3 regions of the Streptosporangium sp. NPDC000239 genome follow, and region 3 is predicted to be linked to each of the others. Evidence: riboswitches for the same ligand, from Rfam matches in the RefSeq annotation. Region 3 holds a riboswitch; each other region holds the start of a gene.
The links. A riboswitch is a leader RNA that binds a small molecule or an ion and turns the genes downstream of it on or off. The one in region 3 is predicted to bind cyclic di-AMP.

Region 1 (4,353 bases), on a different contig from region 3:
GACCGGCTGCAGGTTCTCGACCGACGCGCCGAAGATCCGGCCGGTCGGCGCGTCGTTGAAGAACGGGTTCCTCAGGTCGCCGACCGCCGGGTCCCGCTGGGCGGGCAGGGAACTGGGGAAGGCGGCGGCCTCCTGGAAGGCCATGATCTGGCCGTCCTTGCCGGTGAGGTAGTTCACCACCTCGGCGGCCTCCTTCGGGTGCTTGCTCTGCCTGGGCACGGCCAGGTAGGAGCCGCCCCAGTTGCCCGCGCCTCCCGGCACCGTCGCGACGTCCCACTTCCCCTTGCCCGGCTCGCCCGCGGCGCCGGAGACCACGCCGAGCATCCAGGCGGGGCAGCCCATCGTGGCGAAGCCGCCCTTCTTGATGGCGGCGTTCCAGGGCGGGGTGAAGGAAGCCAGCTTGGCGGTGAGCCCGGCCTCGCTGAAGCTCCTGACCGTGTCGAAGGCGGTCTTCACGGCGGGGTTGGTGTCGATGACGAGCTTGTTGGACGTGTCGATGTAGGTGATGTCGCCGTTCCTCTGCGCCTCCTGGGCGAGGATCACGTTGTAGAGGGTGTTCGGGCCGTCCAGGAAGCGCGGCGCGTCCTTTCCGGGATTGGCGGCCTGGAACCTCCTGCCGACGTCCATGAAGGACTTCCAGTCGGGCCAGAGCCTGCCGACCTCCTCGCGGTCCGTGGGCAGGCCCGCCTTCTCGAACAGGTCGGTGCGGTAACACATGGTCATGCCGCCGATGTCGGTGCCGAGAGCGAACAGCTTGCCCTCGGCGTTGACGCCGTTGTCCCACTTGGCAGGGGGGAAGTCGGCCTTGCGGTCTCCGAGGCCGTACTGCCCGAGGTCGGTGAAGAACTGCGGGCGGGCCTTCATCAGGCCCATCGCGCCCTCGTCCAGGGCGACCACGTCGGCCGCGCCGCTGCCCGCCTGCAACCGCTGGAGCAACTGGGGCAGGTAGACGTCCTCGAAGCGGTCGGTCAGGTTCTGGTATCTGATCTGGATGCCGGGGTGGGCGGCGTTCCAGGCCTGGGCGGCCTTGTCGTAGCCGAAGTTCTCGCCGCCGCCGAAGGTGTGCACGGTGACGACGACCGGTTCGGCCGCCGTGGACGCGGGCCCGTCCGTCCCGCCGGAACCGCACGAGGTCAAGGCCAGCGCCGCGGCCGTGACCGTCGTGACCGCGGCGAGCCTGCCGCGCCGCCTGTGGTTCAACATTCCGGACCCCTCTCAGGTCGTTCGCCCGAATCGGTGGGAGGTGTCGTCACGGGCCGGTCCCCGACAGACGCGGCTCTGCGACGAGGCGGTTCCTCAACGTGTTGGGAGCGCTCCCACGAAGCGTGGCCGACGGGTGGGCCGACGTCAATACGACGAGACGCAACCGTTACCCTCCTCCGTTTCCATTGCGACTTATGGGCTCAAACGACCGCAAAATGGATGTGCTTCTTTTTGGGAGCGCTCCCATATCGACGGAGGGACGGGACGCCGAAAGGGCCGTGGCTCGGGGAGCCACGGCCCTTTCCGGATTCGGGGGATCACCGCCGCGGCGGGCGGGGAGTCCGCCGCGGATGGGGGTCTCGTACGGCGGGGGCCGTACGGAGGGAGGGGATGGGGTCAGCCGCTGTAGACCGGGTAGCCGTAGCCGACGACCTGGGAGGTCGGACGGATGCGCTGCTCGACCTTGCCGTTGCCGGTGTTGCCCTCGATCGTGGTGATCGTGCCGTTGCCGTTGTCCTGCTTCACGAAGCCGACGTGGTCGATCCCGTCGAGGTCCTTGCCGCCCTTCCAGTCGAAGTAGACGACGGCGCCGGGCTTGGGAGTGGTGCCCCAGTGGCCGTTTTCCCTGAACCACTTGGCGTGGGTGACGGTGTAGGCGTCCCAGCCCATGGTGGGGCGGATGCCGGCCTGCTCGCCGACCCAGGAGACGAACATCGCGCACCAGGGGGCGTTGGCGTAGTCCTGGATGCGGCCGCCGTCACGGGCGGTGGTCTCCTTGGCGCGCTCACTGGACATGTACCAGGAGTGGAACTTGGTGCCGCCGCCCTGGGCGTTCTCACTGACGCCGATCTGCTGGGAGGCGATGTTCAGAACCTGCTGGGCGGTCACCTTGGGCAGGCGCTCGGCCGTGGTCTGGAGGCTGGTCTTGGCGGTGTCCGCGCTCGCGTTCCGGACGGTGGCGGACGTCTGCTCGGGGGTGTCCGCCAGGGCGGGTCCACCGGCGACGACTCCGCCGCTGAGGGCGATGGCGGTGCCGAGGATGACACGGGCCAGGTAGTGCGTCTTGGGGGTGGAGGTAAGGCGGTGCTTGGCCATGGGGTACTGCTCCTTGCGTCGCTTCCATGCCGCCTACCGGGTTAGCTGACGGGTTCGGACTGGAAAGTGTCCTACAGCGCGTATGCGCTGATTCACCCCAAAGGACCTGGGTCCCCGGTTCCGCGAGACTCGCGGATTCGGCGGCCGTGTCCATCAGGCGGATGTCCACCTGGTGGAGCACGGTCGGGCAATGTCGTGGCAATGCGCTGACCTGCGAAGGTCTGGGCGTTCGCCGCGAATTCGTTGAACGTACGTGAACCGGACAGACGATTACAAGTCCGACACATTGCCTTGGCTTGGGAATGGGCCCCGTTCGAGGGGGAAGACTGGGGCCTCGTCCACCCGGGACGATCTCCCTTTCGGTGACGCGATCCCCGGTGGGAGAGGGGATCGCGACACGACGGGCACGGTAAAGGGCAAGGGCAAGGACTTCGCGTGCCAGGTGAACGTAGATCTTTTGGCCGACCCCTCCTCCACCGGGTCAAGAGGGGGTCTCTTTACCCGTCCCGGCGGGGTCGCCCCCGGCCCCAGGGCCGGTCAGGGGCGTGACGTGAGCGCGGCGAACCGTACGCCCGTGAGCTCCTCGGAGACGATCCACAGCCGCCGCGCCAGGTCTTCGTCGAGAGCCCTGGGCGAAGGCGTCAGCGCCCTGGGGCCCGGGCCGACGTACGTGCCGCCGGTCACGCCGGGGTGGGTCGCGGCGTACAGGGAGGGGAGGGCCCCTTTCTCCGGAGCCTTGAGCGCCAGCCGCATGAAGGCGGTGACCGGCCGGGTGAACACGCCCGGCCGCATGATCGAGGTGGCCGTCGGCCCGGGATGGACGGCCAGGCTGAGCAGTTTGCCTCCGGCCAGGCGCTGTAGTTCGAGGGCGAACAGCAGGTTGGCCAGCTTGGACCTGCAGTAGGCGCCGAAGCGGCGGTAGCCGTTCTCCAGCCCCAGGTCGTCGAAGTCGATCCGCCCCATCGCGTGCGCGCCACTGGAGACCGTGACGACCCTGGCCCCCTGTCCGGCCAGTAGCCGGGGCAGTAGCGACCCGGTCAGGGCGAAGTGCCCGAGATGGTTGACGCCGAACTGGGCCTCGAAGCCGTCGGCCGTCGTCCGCCGTGGAATCATGGCGACGCCCGCGTTGTTGACGAGGAGGTCGATCGGCCGGTCAAGGTCGTCCGTGAACGCCCGCACCGAGGCGAGATCGGCCAGGTCAAGGCCTCTGAGCTCGACCCGTCCCTCCGGGGCCGCCGCTCTGACCCTCTCCAGCGCCACCCGCCCCCTGGCCCGGTCGCGCGCGGTCATGATCACCTCGGCGCCTCGCCGGGCGAGGTGCAGGGCGGTCGCCAGCCCTATCCCGCTGCTGGCACCCGTGACCAGTGCCGTACTGCCGGACAGGTCGGGAATGTCATCAGCGGTCCACATGATCGGCGTCTCCGGGGCCAGCTGTACGAAACGGTTTCGTACACTACGGTAGATCGTCACGAGTACGACCCGCAAGAGGGCATATTCGTGTGTTCACCCGTAGTTCCCGGCGCCGTAAGACGTCCGGGTTACGGTGAGGCGGTCGTGAACGGGTCATCGCCCGGCGTGGAGGACGGTCGAGACCACGCGCGGGAGCAGGGTTCGGCCGTTGCCTGGGTGGAGTCCCCGCTGCAGATGCTCTGCGCCGTGGAGGCCCACCACGCGGGGCTGCTCGGCGCCCACGCACGAGTGGTGCCCAGGGCCGGGCTGCGCCCGCTGGCCGTCACCCGCCGTGAGATCGCCAAACTCGGCCCACCGGCCGGGCTCGAACTCGACGAGCCCTCGCCCGAGATGCCCAGGCCCCGCAGGGGGACGAGCTGGGCGGTCGGCGACGCCTTCTCCGGCAAGGTCCAGGCGGCCTGGCTCACCGCCCTGCCCGGCCGGATGGTGATCGTCGACGACGGGCTCGCCACGATCAGGCTCCTGGAACTGCTCACCGGGCGGTTCTGGACGCCCCTGCTCCGGGCCAGAGCCACCCCGGGACCGCTCAGGAAGGTGCTCGGCTCGGCCGCGGGCATGCGGCTGCGGGCGGCCGCCCGGGCAGGC
Region 2 (4,353 bases), on a different contig from region 3:
CCACGACGGCCCAGGCCGGATCGTCGGCGTCGTGCTCGGGGTCCAGTGCGCGATCGAGGTCGGGGAAGCGGGCGGCGAGCTTCTCGGGCACGGCGCGCTTGAGCTTCATGGGGAACACGGCGATGCCGCAGCCGATGTCGGAGCCCACCAGGAACGGGTACAGCACGGTCGACGCCATGGCGGCGCCGATGGGGGCGCCCTTGCCGGGATGCAGGTCCGGCATGGCGGCGACGTGCGTCATGCCGTCGAGGGCGGCCACCTGGTGGCACTGCGTGAGGGCGTCGGACTCGATCCAGCTCTCGGGGGAGGCGAACACGGCGACGGTGGCCGGGCCTGCGGCCGTGGACGGCAGAGGGGGGCGTTGTTGCGACAAAAGGCTCTCTTCCCTTAAAGGGGCAGGCTGACAGCGCCGCGGGGCGCGTTGACGCCGTGGCGTCTCGGAGTGGCGGGGCGCTGTCCGTCAGAGCGTCATGGACACGGCGCCATGAACACCACGTTCCCTGAGCCCGCCACGCGAGGGCAAACGGTTTTGCGCCCACCGCAGTCTCGCGACCCGGCCGGCGTACGGGAAGCACGAGGCCGGCGCCTTCATCGAAGCCCGGATGAGCAGGGCGATCGGTAGTGGCGGAGAGTCTTTTTCTGACTGTGTGAATGCTGGTCGGTGAAATCACACCTGGCAGGGCGGTGGCATGGAGGCGTTGGCCTCCAAGGGGCCGGGCGGGGAGAGGTGCCGGCTGGACGAGCGGCGCCTGCAGCGGCTGCGGGCCGGGTTGGAGCGTGGTCCGGCCGCGCACGGATATGTGGAGGACCAGCGCTGGACGCCGGCCTGAATCGCCGACCTGATCGCGGTGTTGTTTCACGTCCGCCACACCTTGCGTGGGGTGTCGTGTCTTCTGCACCGCCTGGGCTGGAGTCCGCAGATCCCTGCGCAGCGGGCTGTTGAGCGCGGCGAGGGGGGTGATCACCTCGTGGGTCGTCGAGGAGTGGCCGGCGATAGAGGGCGGCGCTCGACCTGGGCGCCCGGCTGTGCTGGGAAGACGAGCGCGGGCAGAACCTGAGGCCGCCCCGGGGCCTTCTGGACGTGGATCTTTACCTCGCCGTCGACCGGCGGCCTCTCGACGACCAGTGTGCCGGTGTCGGCCTCGGGCACGCCCCGGGAGCTTCGTGACCACTTCAACCGTTGGCGGATGCGTTGCCGCGCCCAGAGCGCCGAGACCGTGGGCACGATGGCGGCCGGAGGCTCAGGAACCAGCCACGTTTGTGGGCGCGGTCCAGCCGGTGGCTCGGATCCACTCGACCAGGTCCAGGGTGGCCGGCTCGATCGAGCGCACCGCCGTGGGGTCCGATCTTCTCTAGTACATCGAGATGTGCACGTGGTCGTAGTGGTTGGCGGTCACACCGCCCCGGTTGGACATGGCACGCCAGCCGGAACCGGTGTTGATGCGCTGACGCCAGATGACGTACTTGACGCCGAGCCTGTCCCTGTTCTTCAGGGCCCAGACGGCGAGCTCGTCGCCGAGCTTGACGTTGGCCGCGGTGGGCATGGACCCGCCGGTGCTCATCATGAAGTCGCAGGCCCGGCCGAGGGGGTGCTCGCCCCCGTCGTTCGCCGATCGGTAGCAGCCGACCTCGTGGGGCAGCTGGAAGGCCTGTCCGACGGCCTCGCGCATGATCCGCGTGCGGTCGGTGATGTTGTCGGACCCGGTGGGCAGCTGGGGTGCCCAGCTGCCGTCGGAGCGGCGCCCCGAGCCTGTGGGAACGAGCTGTTCGAGCTTGTCCTCGATCACGCGGATGACCTTCTCCGCGTCCTCACGCTGAACCTGCACCGTCTTGGCCTCCTGCTCGATCTGCCTGGAGAGCTGGGCCGTCCTGTCCGCGGCCTGTTTCATGAGGTCCCGGCTCCGGGCGAAGCCCTGCAGCTGGGCGATCTGCTGGGCGGTCAGCTGTTCCATGACGGCCGCGCCGCCCACCTCGGGGGCCGACAGGATCGAGGGAAGGTCGAGGGGGCCGTTCTGGTAACGGATCTGGACGATGGAGGCGACCTCCCTGCCCGCCTCGGCGTAGGCCGCTTCCGCCTGGCGCAGGTCGGCCTGCGCGACCTTCTCCGCCTCCTGCGCCTTCTTCAACGACTCCCGTTTGGCGGCGTACGCCTCGATGAGCCGGTCGACTTTCTTGTTGAGCTGGGTCAGTTCGGCGCGGAGCCGGGACTCGTCGGGCTTCGGCGCGGCGCCCGCCGTTCCCGTGCCGCCGAGGGCGAAGGCGAAGGTGAGGGCCGAGGCCAGGCAGGCGGCGGCCGTACGTCGATGGAAAGCGGGGGACAGAGCCGTCACAGCTCTCCTCTCCTCACGCCGACCGGGTTAGCTGACGGGTTCGGGCTGGAGGAAGCCCTTCCACCGAAGTGGTTCACCCCAGATGCATGGGTCCCCGGCTCTCAGGTGAGGCACCTGAGATTAGGCATATCGTGCTGTTTGTCCGATGCGTGAGGATAGTAATGGTAAAAAGGTGACCGCGCGACCCCGAGTCGAGACCGATCGGTGATCATTCCGTGATAACGGCGCGCAGGCGCCGAGCTGTCTCCTCAGGCGGAATGTCGTTCACGAAGGCCCCCATGGCCGACTCGGACCCGGCGAGATACTTGAGCTTGTCCGGCGCCCGGCGGATGCTGAACAGCTCAAGATGCGTGTACGCCAGGTCCCTGTCCACCCGCACCGGTGCCTGGTGCCAGGCCGAGACGTACGGCATGGGCACCCCGAACAGCCCGTCCAGGCGGCGCAGCACCTCGGTGTAGAGCGGTCCGAACGCCGCACGCTCGGCGGGGTCGAGTCCGTCAAGGCCGGGAACCCCGCGGTGCGGGTAGAGATGGACCTCGACCGGCCAGCGGGCCGCGGCGGGCACGAACGCCGTCCAGTGCTCGTTGGCCGCGACCACACGCTCGGCGGCCTCCCGTTCGGCCGCGAGCACGTCGGCGAAGAGGTCGCCACCGGTGCGCTCCCTGTGCCGCCGCGCCGCGCCGAGCAGGGTCCGGGTACGCGGGGTCACGTAGGGATAGGCGTAGATCTGGCCGTGCGGATGGGGCAGGGTGATGCCGATCTCCGGGCCGCGGTTCTCGAAGCAGAACACCTGCTCGACCCCGGGCATCGCGGAGAGCGCGACGGTGCGGTCGATCCACGCCTCCATCACCAGCTCGACCCGCTCGGGAGAAAGCATGGAGAAGGAGGAGTCGTGCTCGGAGGTGAAGCAGACGACCTCGCACCTGCCGACGCCGGGCCGTACCTCACTCAGGCCGCCGACCTGCGGGTAGGCGCCCAGGTTGGTGGAGAAGGACGGGAAGCGGTTCTCGAAGACGGCCACGTCGTAGGTGGGGGAGGGGATCTCGGTCGGACGGCCGGGCGCCGACGGGCACAGCGGGCACTCGTCGGCGGGCGGCAGGAACGTACGGCCCTGCCGGTGCCCGGCGACCGCGACCCACTCCTCGGTGAGCGGGTCGTAGCGCAGCTCGGAGGCGGCGGGCCTGGGCGGCAGGTCGCGCGTGTCGACCGCGCCGCGCTCCGCGTCGTCCCGCAGGTCGAAGTAGAACAGCTCGCGGCCGTCGGCCAGGTGGGTCGCGGTGCGCCTCATCGGTCGCGGGTCCCGTCACCGGCGACGACCAGCTCACCGACCCTGGCGGCGAGTTCCTCGCGGGCCTCCCGCTCGAGCCCGGAGTCCGTGATCAGGACGTGGGCCTCGGACAGCTCGGCGATCGTGCTGATCCCGACCGTCCCCCACTTGGTGTGGTCGGCGGGCACGACCAGGCGGTGCGCCGAGGCCACGAGCGCCCGGTCCGTCTCCGCTTCGAGCAGGTTGGGGGTGGTGAACCCGGCGCGGGCGCTCATCCCGTGCACGCCGAGGAACAGGGTGTCCACGTGCAGCCCTCTGATGGCCGCGACGGCCACCGGGCCGACCAGCGCGTCCGAGGGGGTGCGCACCCCGCCGGTCAGCACCACGGTGCGGTCGGCGCGCGGCGCGCGGTGGAAGACCTCGGCGATCCGGATCGAGTTGGTGATCACCGTCAGCTCTGGCACGTCGGTCACGAAGTGGGCGAGCGTCCAGGTGGTGGTACCCGCGGAGAGCGCTATCGCCGTGCCCGGCCTGACGAGCCCGGCGGCGTGCCTGGCGATCGCCTCCTTCTCCGACTGCTGACGCGCGGACTTGGCGGTGAACCCGGGCTCCTCGGTCGAGCCGGGTCCCGTGGCCGTCGCCCCACCGTGGACCTTCTCCACGAGACCGCGCTCCGCCAGCGCCTCAAGATCCCTGCGGATCGTCATGTCGGAGACACCGAACTCGCGGACCAGGTCGGCGACCCTGACCCCGCCA
Region 3 (4,353 bases):
GCTGACCGTAGGACGGCTGGGCCGCCTGCTGGCCGTAGTCCTGGCCGTAGGAGGGCTGGGCGGCCTGCTGACCGTAACCCTGCTGCTGACCGTAGTCCTGACCATAGCCGGGCTGGGCGGCCTGCTGGCCGTAGCCCTGCTGCTGGCCGTAGTCGGGCTGCCCGTAGGCACCCGTCCCGCCCTGCTGACCGTAACCCGGCTGGGCGGCCTGCTGGCCGTACCCCTGCTGCTGGCCGTAGTCCTGGCCGTAGGAGGGCTGGGCGGCCTGCTGACCATAACCGGGCTGGGCGGCCTGCTGGCCGTAGCCCTGCTGCTGGCCGTAGTCGGGCTGCCCGTAGGCACCCGTCCCGCCCTGCTGACCGTAACCCGGCTGGGCGGCCTGCTGGCCGTACCCCTGCTGCTGGCCGTAGTCCTGGCCGTAGGAGGGCTGGGCGGCCTGCTGACCATAACCGGGCTGGGCGGCCTGCTGACCGTAGCCCTGCTGCTGGCCGTACCCGGGCTGGGTCTGCCCAGGTCCGGTGTTCGGCTGTGAGGCCTCCGATCGATATCCCACGACTGTCACATCGGGATCGAGTTCTCCGGGGGCTCGACCCGCGTTCTGTCCGTATTGCGGATGCCCCGACGGTGTGCGGTCGCGCTCGGGATCATCCTGCGGATACGGTGGCTGTCCGGTGCTCACCGCGTCACCTCACTTCGACTGCGCATGTGGCACATGTCAGACTCACATGCTTGCTGGTGCACAACGTATCGACATAGGTAACAACAGTCACCTTTCCGATCAGTCAGCACCACGGTCAAGCTAGTGGCCCCGCGGTGTCAGATGGAGCAGCATCCGGGTGTTTCCCAAGGTGTTCGGCTTGACGTGCTCCAGATCAAGGAACTCTGCCACACCTTCGTCATAGGAGGCGAGAAGTTCCGCGTAGACCTCCGGCGCGACGGGTGTGCCCTGGATCTGCCTGAATCCGTGTCTCGCGAAGAAATCGATCTCGAAGGTGAGACAGAAGACCCTGCGCAGTCCGAGGTCTCCGGCGACGCCGATGAGACGGGAGACGATCCGGTGGCCGATTCCCATACCCCGGCAGTCGGGATCGACGGCGACCGTGCGAATCTCGGCCAGGTCCTCCCACAGGACGTGCAGTGCTCCACAGCCGACGACCTTTCCCGCCACGTCGGCCACCCAGAACTCCTGGATGTCCTCATAAAGGGTGACGGTCGCCTTCTCCAGCAGGCGCGGCCCCGCTCCGGCGTAGGTGTCGACCAGGCGGCGGATGGCGCGGACGTCCGGCGTCCTGGCCCTGCGCACCGTGATCTCCGCCGACGACCCTTCCGGGACGTCGCCGGAGACCGCCACCGACTCCCCTTCCGGGGCCTCCGGGGAAACCTCGTCCCGGCCGGGTACGGCCCGCGCCGGGGACTGTTGCGCAACCTGCTCCATGACTGATCAGAGTACGTCCTCGTCACCGCTTGTTTACGGCCTGCCCTTATCTCGGCCGCGGGGTCCGTCGGATGAATCTCGCCGTCTTCTTCGCGCCCCGGGAGGCCGCCCGGCGAGCGCGTCTCGACCGGCCCCGTCCGAAGGCCTGGACCTGCGAGAATCTCCACCCCCGTGCCGGGGGAGGCGGATGCCCGGCGTGGCACATATGTCGATCATGAAATTGCGTGACCCGACCGTGACATTTCAGTTGCGAAAGCTCCACCGGCTTCACAGTTCTGGTTGAGCATGAACCGCCAATTGCACTAATGTCCGTCCTCGATGTCAGCACCCGTAAAGTGCTGCGCCGCCGAATCCCCGACTCGGGGAACCGGGGACCCACCCTCCAGCCGTCCCCCGGGGTGAATCCGATGTGCCACCGGCGCCTCGGTAGGGCTGCCTCCGGCCCGAACCCGTCAGCTAACCCGGTAGGCGGCCGAGAGAGGAGCCTGTTGGTGAAGCGCACGCGCAACCGTGGGAGAGAGAGCGCGGGCGGGAACGCCCGCCATCGAGAACACCGGGTGCGCAGGCCGCGGCACAAGGTGGTGATCGCCGGGCTCGCCTTCGCCTCCCTGCTCCTCGGCGCCCCCTTCGCCGCGACCGCGGAGCCGAAACCGAGTCTGCAGGAGCTCGCCAAGCAGGCCGAGAAGCTGCACACCGAGATCGAGACGCTCACCGAGCAGTACAACGGCGGGCGGGTCAAGCTCAAGCAGGCGCAGCGCGCCGCGGAGAGCGCGAAGAAGACCCTCGCCGCCAGCGAGTCACAGCTGGCCGAGCGGCGCACGAAGGCCACCCTGCTCGCCCAGAGCACCTACATGGCGGGTGGGCTCGCCTCGGCGCTGGCCTTCACCCAGTCGTCCAACCCGGACACCTTCCTCGACCAGGCCACCACGAACTACGCGCTCCAGCAGCAGCAGAGCGAGGAGGTCGCGCAGGTCAGCAAGGCGATCGAGACCGCCCAGCGCGCGCAGGCCAGCGCCAAGGCCCGCACCGACGAGGTCAAGAACCTCCTGTCCGACCTCGGCGACCGGCGGACCAAGATCGAACGGCTGGTGAAGCGGGTCGAGAGCGACCTGTTCAGCGAGGTGCGTTCGCAGGCCGGACGCAACCGGGGCAGCCGGGTCAAGGTCAACGTGCCGATCATCGGCTCGGGCAAGGCCGCCGAGGCCGCCCGCTGGGCCCTCACCCAGCAGCTCAAGCCGTACGTGTGGGGGGCCGAGGGCCCCAACTCCTTCGACTGCTCCGGCCTGGTGATGTGGGCCTACCAGAAGGTCGGCATCAGCCTGCCGCACTACACGGGCGACCAGTGGACCGCGGGCACCCACATCTCCTCAAGGAGCGACCTGCGCCCGGGAGACCTCGTCTTCTTCTACAGCGACCTGCACCACGTCGGGATCTACATCGGCGCGGGCCTCATGGTCCACGCGCCGCAGACCGGCGACGTCATTCACATCGCCCCGATCGACAACCGTCCCTTCGCGGGCGGGGTGCGCATCGCCGACTGAGCCGCCTGAACCGGCCGGACCGCCCCGAACCGCCGACGGCGGTTCGGGGAAGGACGCACCCGGGTCGCGTACGGCCGCAGCGGCCCCTCAGGGGGCCCCTGCCGTACGCGGGGGTCCGGGACGGCATCGGGTAAGGGCTCGCCTCAGATGAGGCGTCTGCGGGCCGCCCAGGCGACGGCCTCGATGGCCGTCGCCACGCCGATGCGGTCGCAGATTCCGCGGAGTCTACGGCGGACCGTTCTTCCGCTGATGTCGAGGCGGCGTCCGACCCGGTCGACCGTGACGCCCTTGGCCAGCTCCGCCAGCAGCACGAGATCCTCATCTGTGAGGCCGACCTCGCCCATGCCCAGGAGGCTGTCGCCGCGACGGGAATCCACTTCGGGATATGCCATCTGGAGTCGCTCCCCCCGCACCTGCTAATCGAGGCGTGAGTTGTCTGGAATCAGTGTCGCCCGTCAGGAACGGTAAACGGCTTGTTCAAAGGTCGTCAAGTTCCACACTTCATAGAGGTAGCACGCGCTGTTGACATAGTGGTCGCTACGTGAAGTACTCATGATATGTCGGCGCCTTTATGGTTAAGTCACGGACAAGTCAGGGTCCGTGGCCGGGGGCGCCCGCCGCGCGCCACGTCCTCGCAGACCAAGGTTTCGCCGGAGCCCCGCCGACCACGGCCCCGGCGCCGGCCGGCCGTATGGTTATGACCTATATGTGAATTTCGCCGGAAAAAGTGGAGCCCTTCCGCGCGCTTCGCCGAGCGCCTCACTACCCCTTGACGTGGCGGTTGGAAACCCTCCGCAATGGGAGGATGCCATGCCCCAGATTTACGGCATTCGGCGCAAATCTGGCGTAACATGCCGTTTACCGTACGGTATCGAACACACTGGAAATAGAGTTTCCGTCCTCCGTTTGGCCCCAATCAAATCACCGGGCTCCGGGCCCCCACATGAGACCGGGCCCGCCGCCCGGCCCGCCGTGAGGGGAGCCGGGCAACGGGCCCGGTGCAGGGAAGGAAGGGTCAGCCCGTGGGCTTGACCAGCGGGAACAGGATGGTCTCGCGGATGTTCTTACCGGTGAAGGCCATGATCAGACGGTCCACGCCGACCCCCACGCCACCCGTCGGCGGCATGGCGTACTCAAGGGCGGTGAGGAAGTCCTCGTCGAGCTGCATGGCCTCCGGGTCGCCGCCCGCGGCGAGCAGGGACTGCTCGGTGAGGCGGCGGCGCTGCTCGATCGGGTCGCTCAGCTCCGAGTAACCGGTGCCGAGCTCGGTGCCGAACCCGATCAGGTCCCACTTCTCGGTCAGCAGCGGGTTGTCCCGGTGCGTCCTGGCCAGTGGGGAGGTCTCCAGCGGGTAGTCCATGACGAACGTCGGCTGGA

Region 1: another riboswitch for cyclic di-AMP. It lies ahead of ABT340_RS04990 (CHAP domain-containing protein); the one in region 3 lies ahead of ABT340_RS29470 (NlpC/P60 family protein).
Region 2: another riboswitch for cyclic di-AMP. It lies ahead of ABT340_RS12005 (coiled-coil domain-containing protein); the one in region 3 lies ahead of ABT340_RS29470 (NlpC/P60 family protein).

Annotation. Positions count from the first base shown of each region.
Region 1 is NZ_JBEPEI010000001.1:1,081,809-1,086,161, forward strand. Features, by position in the region: gene ABT340_RS04985 (ABC transporter substrate-binding protein) at 1-1,203, opposite strand, end outside; gene ABT340_RS04990 (CHAP domain-containing protein) at 1,600-2,298, opposite strand; cyclic di-AMP (ydaO/yuaA leader) riboswitch at 2,314-2,451, opposite strand; gene ABT340_RS04995 (oxidoreductase) at 2,836-3,708, opposite strand; gene ABT340_RS05000 (hypothetical protein) at 3,853-4,353, shown strand, end outside.
Region 2 is NZ_JBEPEI010000003.1:622,030-626,382, forward strand. Features, by position in the region: gene ABT340_RS11990 (RNA ligase RtcB family protein) at 1-373, opposite strand, end outside; gene ABT340_RS11995 (hypothetical protein) at 690-830, shown strand; gene ABT340_RS12000 (winged helix-turn-helix domain-containing protein) at 843-1,058, shown strand; gene ABT340_RS12005 (coiled-coil domain-containing protein) at 1,353-2,330, opposite strand; cyclic di-AMP (ydaO/yuaA leader) riboswitch at 2,333-2,467, opposite strand; gene galT (galactose-1-phosphate uridylyltransferase) at 2,539-3,618, opposite strand; gene ABT340_RS12015 (DeoR/GlpR family DNA-binding transcription regulator) at 3,615-4,353, opposite strand, start outside.
Region 3 is NZ_JBEPEI010000014.1:170,689-175,041, forward strand. Features, by position in the region: gene ABT340_RS29460 (RDD family protein) at 1-553, opposite strand, end outside; gene ABT340_RS29465 (amino-acid N-acetyltransferase) at 800-1,435, opposite strand; cyclic di-AMP (ydaO/yuaA leader) riboswitch at 1,770-1,921, shown strand; gene ABT340_RS29470 (NlpC/P60 family protein) at 1,927-2,976, shown strand; gene ABT340_RS29475 (helix-turn-helix domain-containing protein) at 3,120-3,368, opposite strand; gene lysX (bifunctional lysylphosphatidylglycerol synthetase/lysine--tRNA ligase LysX) at 3,992-4,353, opposite strand, start outside.